Linked DNA regions of Kitasatospora fiedleri. The protein of the gene in region 1 interacts with the protein of each later gene in a pairwise test. Links are inferred from orthologs where the notes say so. Each region holds a gene or a part of one and is shown in the gene's direction. Other genes may lie near its edges.

What was found.
Region 2: the proteins of rlmB (region 1) and QMQ26_RS14495 interact in binary tests that used the Escherichia coli proteins (3 or more experiments, as listed by UniProt). The link is inferred for Kitasatospora fiedleri from one-to-one orthologs.

What each region holds. Positions count from the first base shown.
Region 1 is NZ_OX419519.1:3,446,291-3,449,481, reverse strand. Bases 122-3,006 are described here. They hold rlmB (23S rRNA (guanosine(2251)-2'-O)-methyltransferase RlmB), read left to right. Parts: upstream 122-1,010; coding sequence 1,011-2,003; downstream 2,004-3,006. Other genes in these bases: QMQ26_RS15905 (DoxX family membrane protein), read left to right, coding at 2,373-3,006; cysS (cysteine--tRNA ligase), read left to right, coding at 122-889. Outside these bases: more of cysS, read left to right, coding at 1-121; more of QMQ26_RS15905, read left to right, coding at 3,007-3,191. UniProt on the Escherichia coli protein: Specifically methylates the ribose of guanosine 2251 in 23S rRNA.
Region 2 is NZ_OX419519.1:3,160,694-3,163,930, reverse strand. What follows is about bases 79-3,009. They hold QMQ26_RS14495 (NAD(P)H-hydrate dehydratase), read left to right. Parts: upstream 79-789; coding sequence 790-2,229; downstream 2,230-3,009. Other genes in these bases: alr (alanine racemase), read left to right, coding at 2,334-3,009; QMQ26_RS14500 (holo-ACP synthase), read left to right, coding at 275-643; glmS (glutamine--fructose-6-phosphate transaminase (isomerizing)), read left to right, coding at 79-213. Outside these bases: more of glmS, read left to right, coding at 1-78; more of alr, read left to right, coding at 3,010-3,237. UniProt on the Escherichia coli protein: Bifunctional enzyme that catalyzes the epimerization of the S- and R-forms of NAD(P)HX and the dehydration of the S-form of NAD(P)HX at the expense of ADP, which is converted to AMP.

The sequences.
Region 1 (3,191 bases):
CAACGAGACCGGCAAGCGCGACCCGCGCGACTTCGCGATGTGGAAGGCCGCCAAGCCCGGCGAGCCGAGCTGGGAGACGCCCTGGGGCCGCGGCCGCCCGGGCTGGCACCTGGAGTGCTCGGCGATGGCGCACAAGTACCTGGGCCGCGCCTTCGACATCCACGGCGGCGGACTCGACCTGATCTTCCCGCACCACGAGAACGAGATCGCCCAGTCCCGGGCCTTCGGCGACGAGTTCGCCAACTTCTGGGTGCACAACGCCTGGGTGACGCTGGCCGGCGAGAAGATGTCCAAGTCGCTGGGCAACTCGGTGCTGGTCTCCGAGATGGTCCGGCGCTGGCGGCCGATCGTGCTGCGCTACTACCTGGCCGGCCCGCACTACCGCTCGATGATCGAGTACAGCGAGGAGTCGCTGCGCGAGGCCGAGACCGGGTTCGCCCGGATCGAGGGCTTCATCGAGCGGGCCGTGGAGCGCTGCGGCCCGGTCGACGCCGCCCCCGAGGTGCCGCTCTCCTTCGCCGAGGCGATGGACGACGACCTAGGCGTCCCGCAGGCGCTCGCCGCCGTGCACATGGCCGTTCGGCAGGGCAACAGCGCGCTCGGCGCGGACGACAAGGAGTCCACCGCGGCCCGGCTGGCGGAGGTCCGGGCGATGCTCGGCGTGCTCGGCCTCGACCCGCTCGACGAGCAGTGGGCCGGCGGCGCCGAGCAGGGCGAGGAGCTCGGCGGCGTGGTCGACGCCCTGGTCCGGCTGGTCCTCGACCAGCGCCAGGCCGCCCGCGCCCGCAAGGACTTCGCCACCGCGGACACCATCCGCGACCAGCTCGGCGCCGCCGGGCTGGCGATCGAGGACACCCCGTCCGGCCCGCGCTGGACGATCGGGCAGTGACACCGGGCCGGACCACCGGCCGCCGGTAGTACCAGTAGCCCTCCGGGGCGCGCCGGGGCCGTACCTTTGTAGGGGTGCGGCCCCGACGCACGAAGCAGACGCAGAGACAGGAAGTACAACCATGGCCGGCAACAGCCAGCGCAGGAACCGCCGCAACCCCGGATCGAAGAAGGGTGCCAGCGTCGGTACCGGCGGCCACAGCCGGAAGGGACTGCAGGGCAAGGGCCCGACCCCGCCCGGCGAGGCCCGCAAGGGCCACCCCAAGCAGCGCGCCGCCAACGCGGCGCTCAAGCGCGAGCGCGACGCCAAGTCCCGCGCGGGCATGCGCCGCGCCGGCGGCGGCTCCCGCAGCGGCCGCGGCGGCGCGGGCGCGGCCGAGCTGGTGGTGGGCCGCAACTCGGTGGTCGAGGCGCTCCAGGGCGGCGTCCCGGCGACCGCGCTGTACGTGCAGCAGTTCCTCGACACCGACGACCGGGTCCGGGAGGCCTTCCAGGCCGCCAACGAGCGCGGCGTCCCGCTGATGGAGGCCCCGCGGGCCCAGCTGGACCAGATGACCGGCGGCCTCAACCACCAGGGCCTGGTGCTGCAGGTCCCGCCGTACGAGTACGCGCACCCCGACGACCTGCTGGAGGGCGCCGCCGACAACGGGCAGGACGCGCTGATCGTCGCGCTGGACGGCGTCACCGACTCCCGCAACCTCGGCGCCGTGGTCCGCTCCGCCGCCGCGTTCGGCGCGCACGGCGTGGTGATCCCGGAGCGCCGGGCGGCCGGCATGACCGCGGGCGCCTGGAAGACCTCCTCCGGCGCGGCGGCGCGGCTGCCCGTGGCGCGCGCCACCAACCTGACCCGGGCGCTGGAGGCATACCAGAAGGCCGGCGTGATGGTGGTCGGCCTGGCCGCCGACGGCGAGGCCGAGATCGGCGACCTGGACGTGCTGACCGGCCCCGTGGTGATCGTGGCCGGCTCCGAGGGCAAGGGCCTGTCCCGGCTGGTCTCGGAGACCTGCGACCTGCTGGTGCGCATCCCGATGCCGGGCCGGACCGAGTCGCTGAACGCCGGTGTGGCGGCGGGCATCGTGCTGTACGAGGCCGCCCGGCTGCGCGCCAAGCGCTGACGCGGGGTGTTGCGCTGACGCGGCGGCGCCGCGGTGCGGGGTGCCGTGCCGCAGCGGCGCCGCGGTGCGGGGTGCCGTGCCGCAGCGGCGCCGCGGTGCGGGGTGCCGTGCCGCAGCGGCGCCGCGGTGCGGGGTGCCGTGCCGCAGCGGCGCCGCGGTAGCGCGTCGTTTTCGTGGGGGAACCGGTCGGGTCCGGTCGGGCCCGATCGGTTTTCTCATGATCACTTCAAATCCTCGCCCGGAATCCACCCGGGAGAGTGTCCTCGGGGCCCGTCACCCGGTTAGAGGGGTGTGGACACCAGAACACCTCTGCGCCTCGGGCAGCGCCCCGCGGGGATAGACGACGGTCCGGGCCTCAACACGGTCCGGGTGCCGTCCGACCCGTCGAGGCTCAGCAGCACCCAGGCCAGTTTCCGGGTCAGGCTCTCCGCCCCGGTGGCCCCGATGATCGACGCCCCGGCCGGTGCCGCCTTCGGTGACCCGTACGGCCTGCGCAGCGGCGTCACCCCGCAGATCGTGGTGCCCGCGGCGTCGGTGCCCGCGCTGGCCGGGATCACCGCCGCCTCGGTCACCGGCGGGGCCCCCCGCCGCAAGGCCCGGGTGGTCACCGCCTGGAGCGGCCGGACCGGGCCCGGCGACACCGCCGCCACCCAGCTGCTGGAAGCCGTCCGGCTGACCACCGTGCCCGCCCCCGCCAAGGGCTTCGAGGACGACGACACCCAGCAGCTCCAGGGCGTCCCGCGCCAGTACGGCCCGGCCGGCACCCCGGGCGAGACCCCGCACGTCGGCGTCCCCGAACTGCTGGACGAGACGGTCCGGATCGGCGCCGGGCGCAGCTGGCAGCCCGAGGGCGAGCTGCCGGAGGTGCCGTCGCTCAGCGAGGGCTCCAAGCACGCCTGGTACCCCGGCCGCCGGGTCGACCTGGGCCTGGTGCTGCTGCCGCTGCGGGTGCTGCTCGGCTCGCTGTCGGTGTACGCCGGGTTCAGCAAGCTGTGCGACCCGGTGTACTTCGACGGCGGCGAGCGCGGCTCGATGATGCGCTGGCTGTCCTCGCTGCACCCGTGGAAGGTCGCCCAGCCGCTGCTGGACTTCGCGATGGCCCACCCGGTGGGCGCCGGGCTCGCGGTCTCCTTCCTGGAGATCGTGGTCGGCGTGCTGTCCATCCTGGGCCTGTGGCAGCGGCTCGCG
Region 2 (3,237 bases), 290 kb from region 1 along the record:
CGCGGCGCGCGCACCATCGTGATCGCCGAGGAGGGCGACGAGGCCGTCGTCCCCTACGCCGACCACCTGATCCGCATCCCGGTCACCCCGACCCTGCTCCAGCCCCTGGTCTCCACCGTCCCGCTCCAGGTCTTCGCCTGCGAGCTGGCCACCGCCAAGGGCCACGAGGTCGACCAGCCGCGCAACCTGGCCAAGTCCGTCACGGTCGAGTAGCGCGCGTATCGTCCGTGCCGGTGTAGAGCGCTCTATGCCGGCACGGACGAAGGAGCGGGACGTGATCATCGGGGTCGGCATCGACGTGGCGGACATCGGGCGGTTCGGGGAGTCCCTGGAACGCACCCCCGGGCTGGCCGAACGCCTCTTCACCCCCGCCGAACTGACCCTCCCCTCCGGACAGCGCCGCGGCACGGCCTCGCTGGCGGCCCGGTTCGCCGCGAAGGAGGCGGTCGCCAAGGCCCTCGGCGCGCCCCCCGGCCTGCGCTGGGAGGACGCCGAGGTCCGGGTCGAGGCGTCCGGCCGCCCGCTGCTGCACGTCACCGGCACCGTCGAGGCCCGCGCCGCCGCCCTCGGCGTGACCTCCTGGCACCTCTCCCTCAGCCATGACGCGGGCGTCGCCTCGGCGGTCGTCATCGCCGAGGGCTGAGGACGCCGGAGCCGGGGAAGGAGCGGCAGGCCGCCACCCGGGGGCAGGGTGGGAACGGCGGGCCCCGCACCGGGGGCCCGACCCCTCCCGGGCCGCCCGCCGCGAACGCCGAGAACCGCCGAGAACCGCCGAGCAGGGGAGCTCCCATGCGCCACGCCCACACCGTCGAGCAGGTCCGTTCCGCCGAGGCCGCCCGGATGGCCGAACTGCCGGAGGGCACCCTGATGCAGCGGGCCGCGGCCGGGCTGGCCGCGGTCTGCGCGGGGCTGCTGCCCCGGGTGTACGCGAGCCGGGTGCTGGTGCTGGCCGGCTCCGGGGACAACGGCGGCGACGCGCTGTACGCGGGCGCCCGGCTGGCCCGCCGGGGCGCCCGGGTGGAGGCGCTGCTGCTCGACCCGGCCAAGGCGCACGCCGGGGGGCTGGCCGCCCTGCTGGCGGCCGGCGGCCGGACCACCGCCGACCCGGACGCGTTCACCCGGGCCGACCTGGTGCTGGACGGCGTCGTCGGCATCGGCGGCCGCGGCCCGCTGCGCCCGGCCGCCGCCCCGTTCGCCGCGCTGCCGCGCCGCGGCCGGGTGGTCGCCGTGGACGTCCCCTCCGGCGTCGACCCCGACAGCGGCGAGGTCGCCGGGCCCGCGCTCCGCGCCGACGTCACGGTCTGCTTCGGCACCCACAAGCCCGGCCTCTTGATCGACCCCGGCGCGCGGTACGCGGGCGTCGTCCACCTGGTCGACCTCGGGCTCGACCTGCCGCCCGCCCCCGTCGAGGCGCTCCAGCACGCCGACGCGGCCGCGCTGCTGCCCGCCCCCGGCGCGGAGAGCGACAAGTACCGGCGCGGCGTGGTGGGCGTCGCCGCCGGGTCCGCCCGCTACCCGGGCGCGGCCGTGCTGGCCGTCACCGGGGCGCTGTACGGCGGGGCCGGCGCGGTCCGCTACACCGGGCACGCGGCGGCGGAGGTGGTCCGCCGCCACCCCGAGACGCTCGTCACCGAGGACGGCCCGGCCCGCGCCGGGCGGGTGCAGAGCTGGGTGGTCGGCCCGGGCGGCGGCCAGGACGCCGAGCGCGCGCTGCGCGAGGCGCTGGACACCGAGGTGCCCGTCCTGGTCGACGCCGACGCGCTCACCGAACTCGCCCGGCTCGGCCCGTCCGTCCTGGCCGGCCGCCCCGCGCCCGTCCTGCTCACCCCGCACGCCGGGGAGGCCGCCCGGCTGCTCGCGGGCGTCGACGAGTCCGCCGACGCCGAGCAGGTCGCCGCCGGCCGGCTCCGGGCGGCCCGGCTGCTCGCCGCCCGCTACGGGGCGACCGTGCTGCTCAAGGGCTCCACCACGGTGGTCGCCGACCCGGACGGCCGGGCCCGGGTCAACTCCACCGGCACCGGCTGGCTCGGCACCGCCGGCAGCGGCGACGTCCTCTCCGGCCTGACCGGCTCGCTGCTCGCCACCGGGCTCGCCCCGCTGGACGCCGGGTCCGCCGCCGCCTACCTGCACGGCCTGGCCGGCCGCCGCGCGGCGGGCCCCGGCGCCCCGATCACCGCCGTCGACCTCGCCGCGGCCCTGCACCCGGCCTGGGCCTCCCTCGTCGAGTAGCCCGCGGGCAGGAGGGCCCCGGCGGGCCCCGGCCGCGTTCCGGACCCGCCGTCGCCCGGGCCCCTGACGGGGCTTTCCGCCGCGGTCTGGGAGACTGATACGCGATGACGACTGCGAACACCGCCGGGACGCCCGCGCTGACCCAGGGGGCGCGGGCCGAGGCGACCATCGACCTGGCCGCGCTGCGCGACAACCTGGCCGCGCTGCGCGCCCGCACGGCCGGGCCCGAGCTGATGGCCGTGGTCAAGGCGGACGCCTACGGCCACGGCGCGCTGCGGTGCGCCCGGGAGGCGGTCGCGGCCGGCGCGGGCTGGCTGGGCACCGCCACCCCGGAGGAGGCGCTCGCGCTGCGGGCCGCCGGGATCGGCCCCGAGCAGGCCCGCATCCTGTGCTGGCTGTGGACGCCGGGCGGCCCGTGGGCCCGGGCGCTGCGCGAGTCGGTGGACGTCTCGGTGAGCGGCCAGTGGGCGCTGGACGAGCTGCTGGCGGCCGTCCGGGAGACCGGCGTCCCGGCCCGGGTGCACCTGAAGGCCGACACCGGGCTGGGCCGCAACGGCTGCCAGCCGCGCGACTGGCCGGACCTGGTGGAGAACGCGGTGAAGGCGCAGGCCGAGGGCCTGCTGCGGGTGGTCGGCGTCTGGTCGCACTTCGCGGCGGCCGACGAGCCCGGCCACCCCTCGATCCAGGCCCAGCTCGACCTGTTCGCCCAGGTCCTGGCGTTCGCCGAGCGGGCCGGCGTCGACCCCGAGGTGCGGCACATCGCCAACTCCCCGGCGACGCTGCTGCTGCCGCAGTCGCACTACGACCTGGTCCGGCCGGGCCTGGCCATGTACGGCCTGTCGCCCGTCCCGGAGGTCGGCGGGCCCGCCGACTTCGGCCTGCGGCCGGTGATGTCGCTGTCGGCCCGGCTCGCGCTGGTCAAGCACGTGCCCGGCGGCCACGGCGTCTCGTACGGGCACCACTACACGACGCCGGGCCCGACCACGCTCGGCCTGGTCCCGCTCGGCT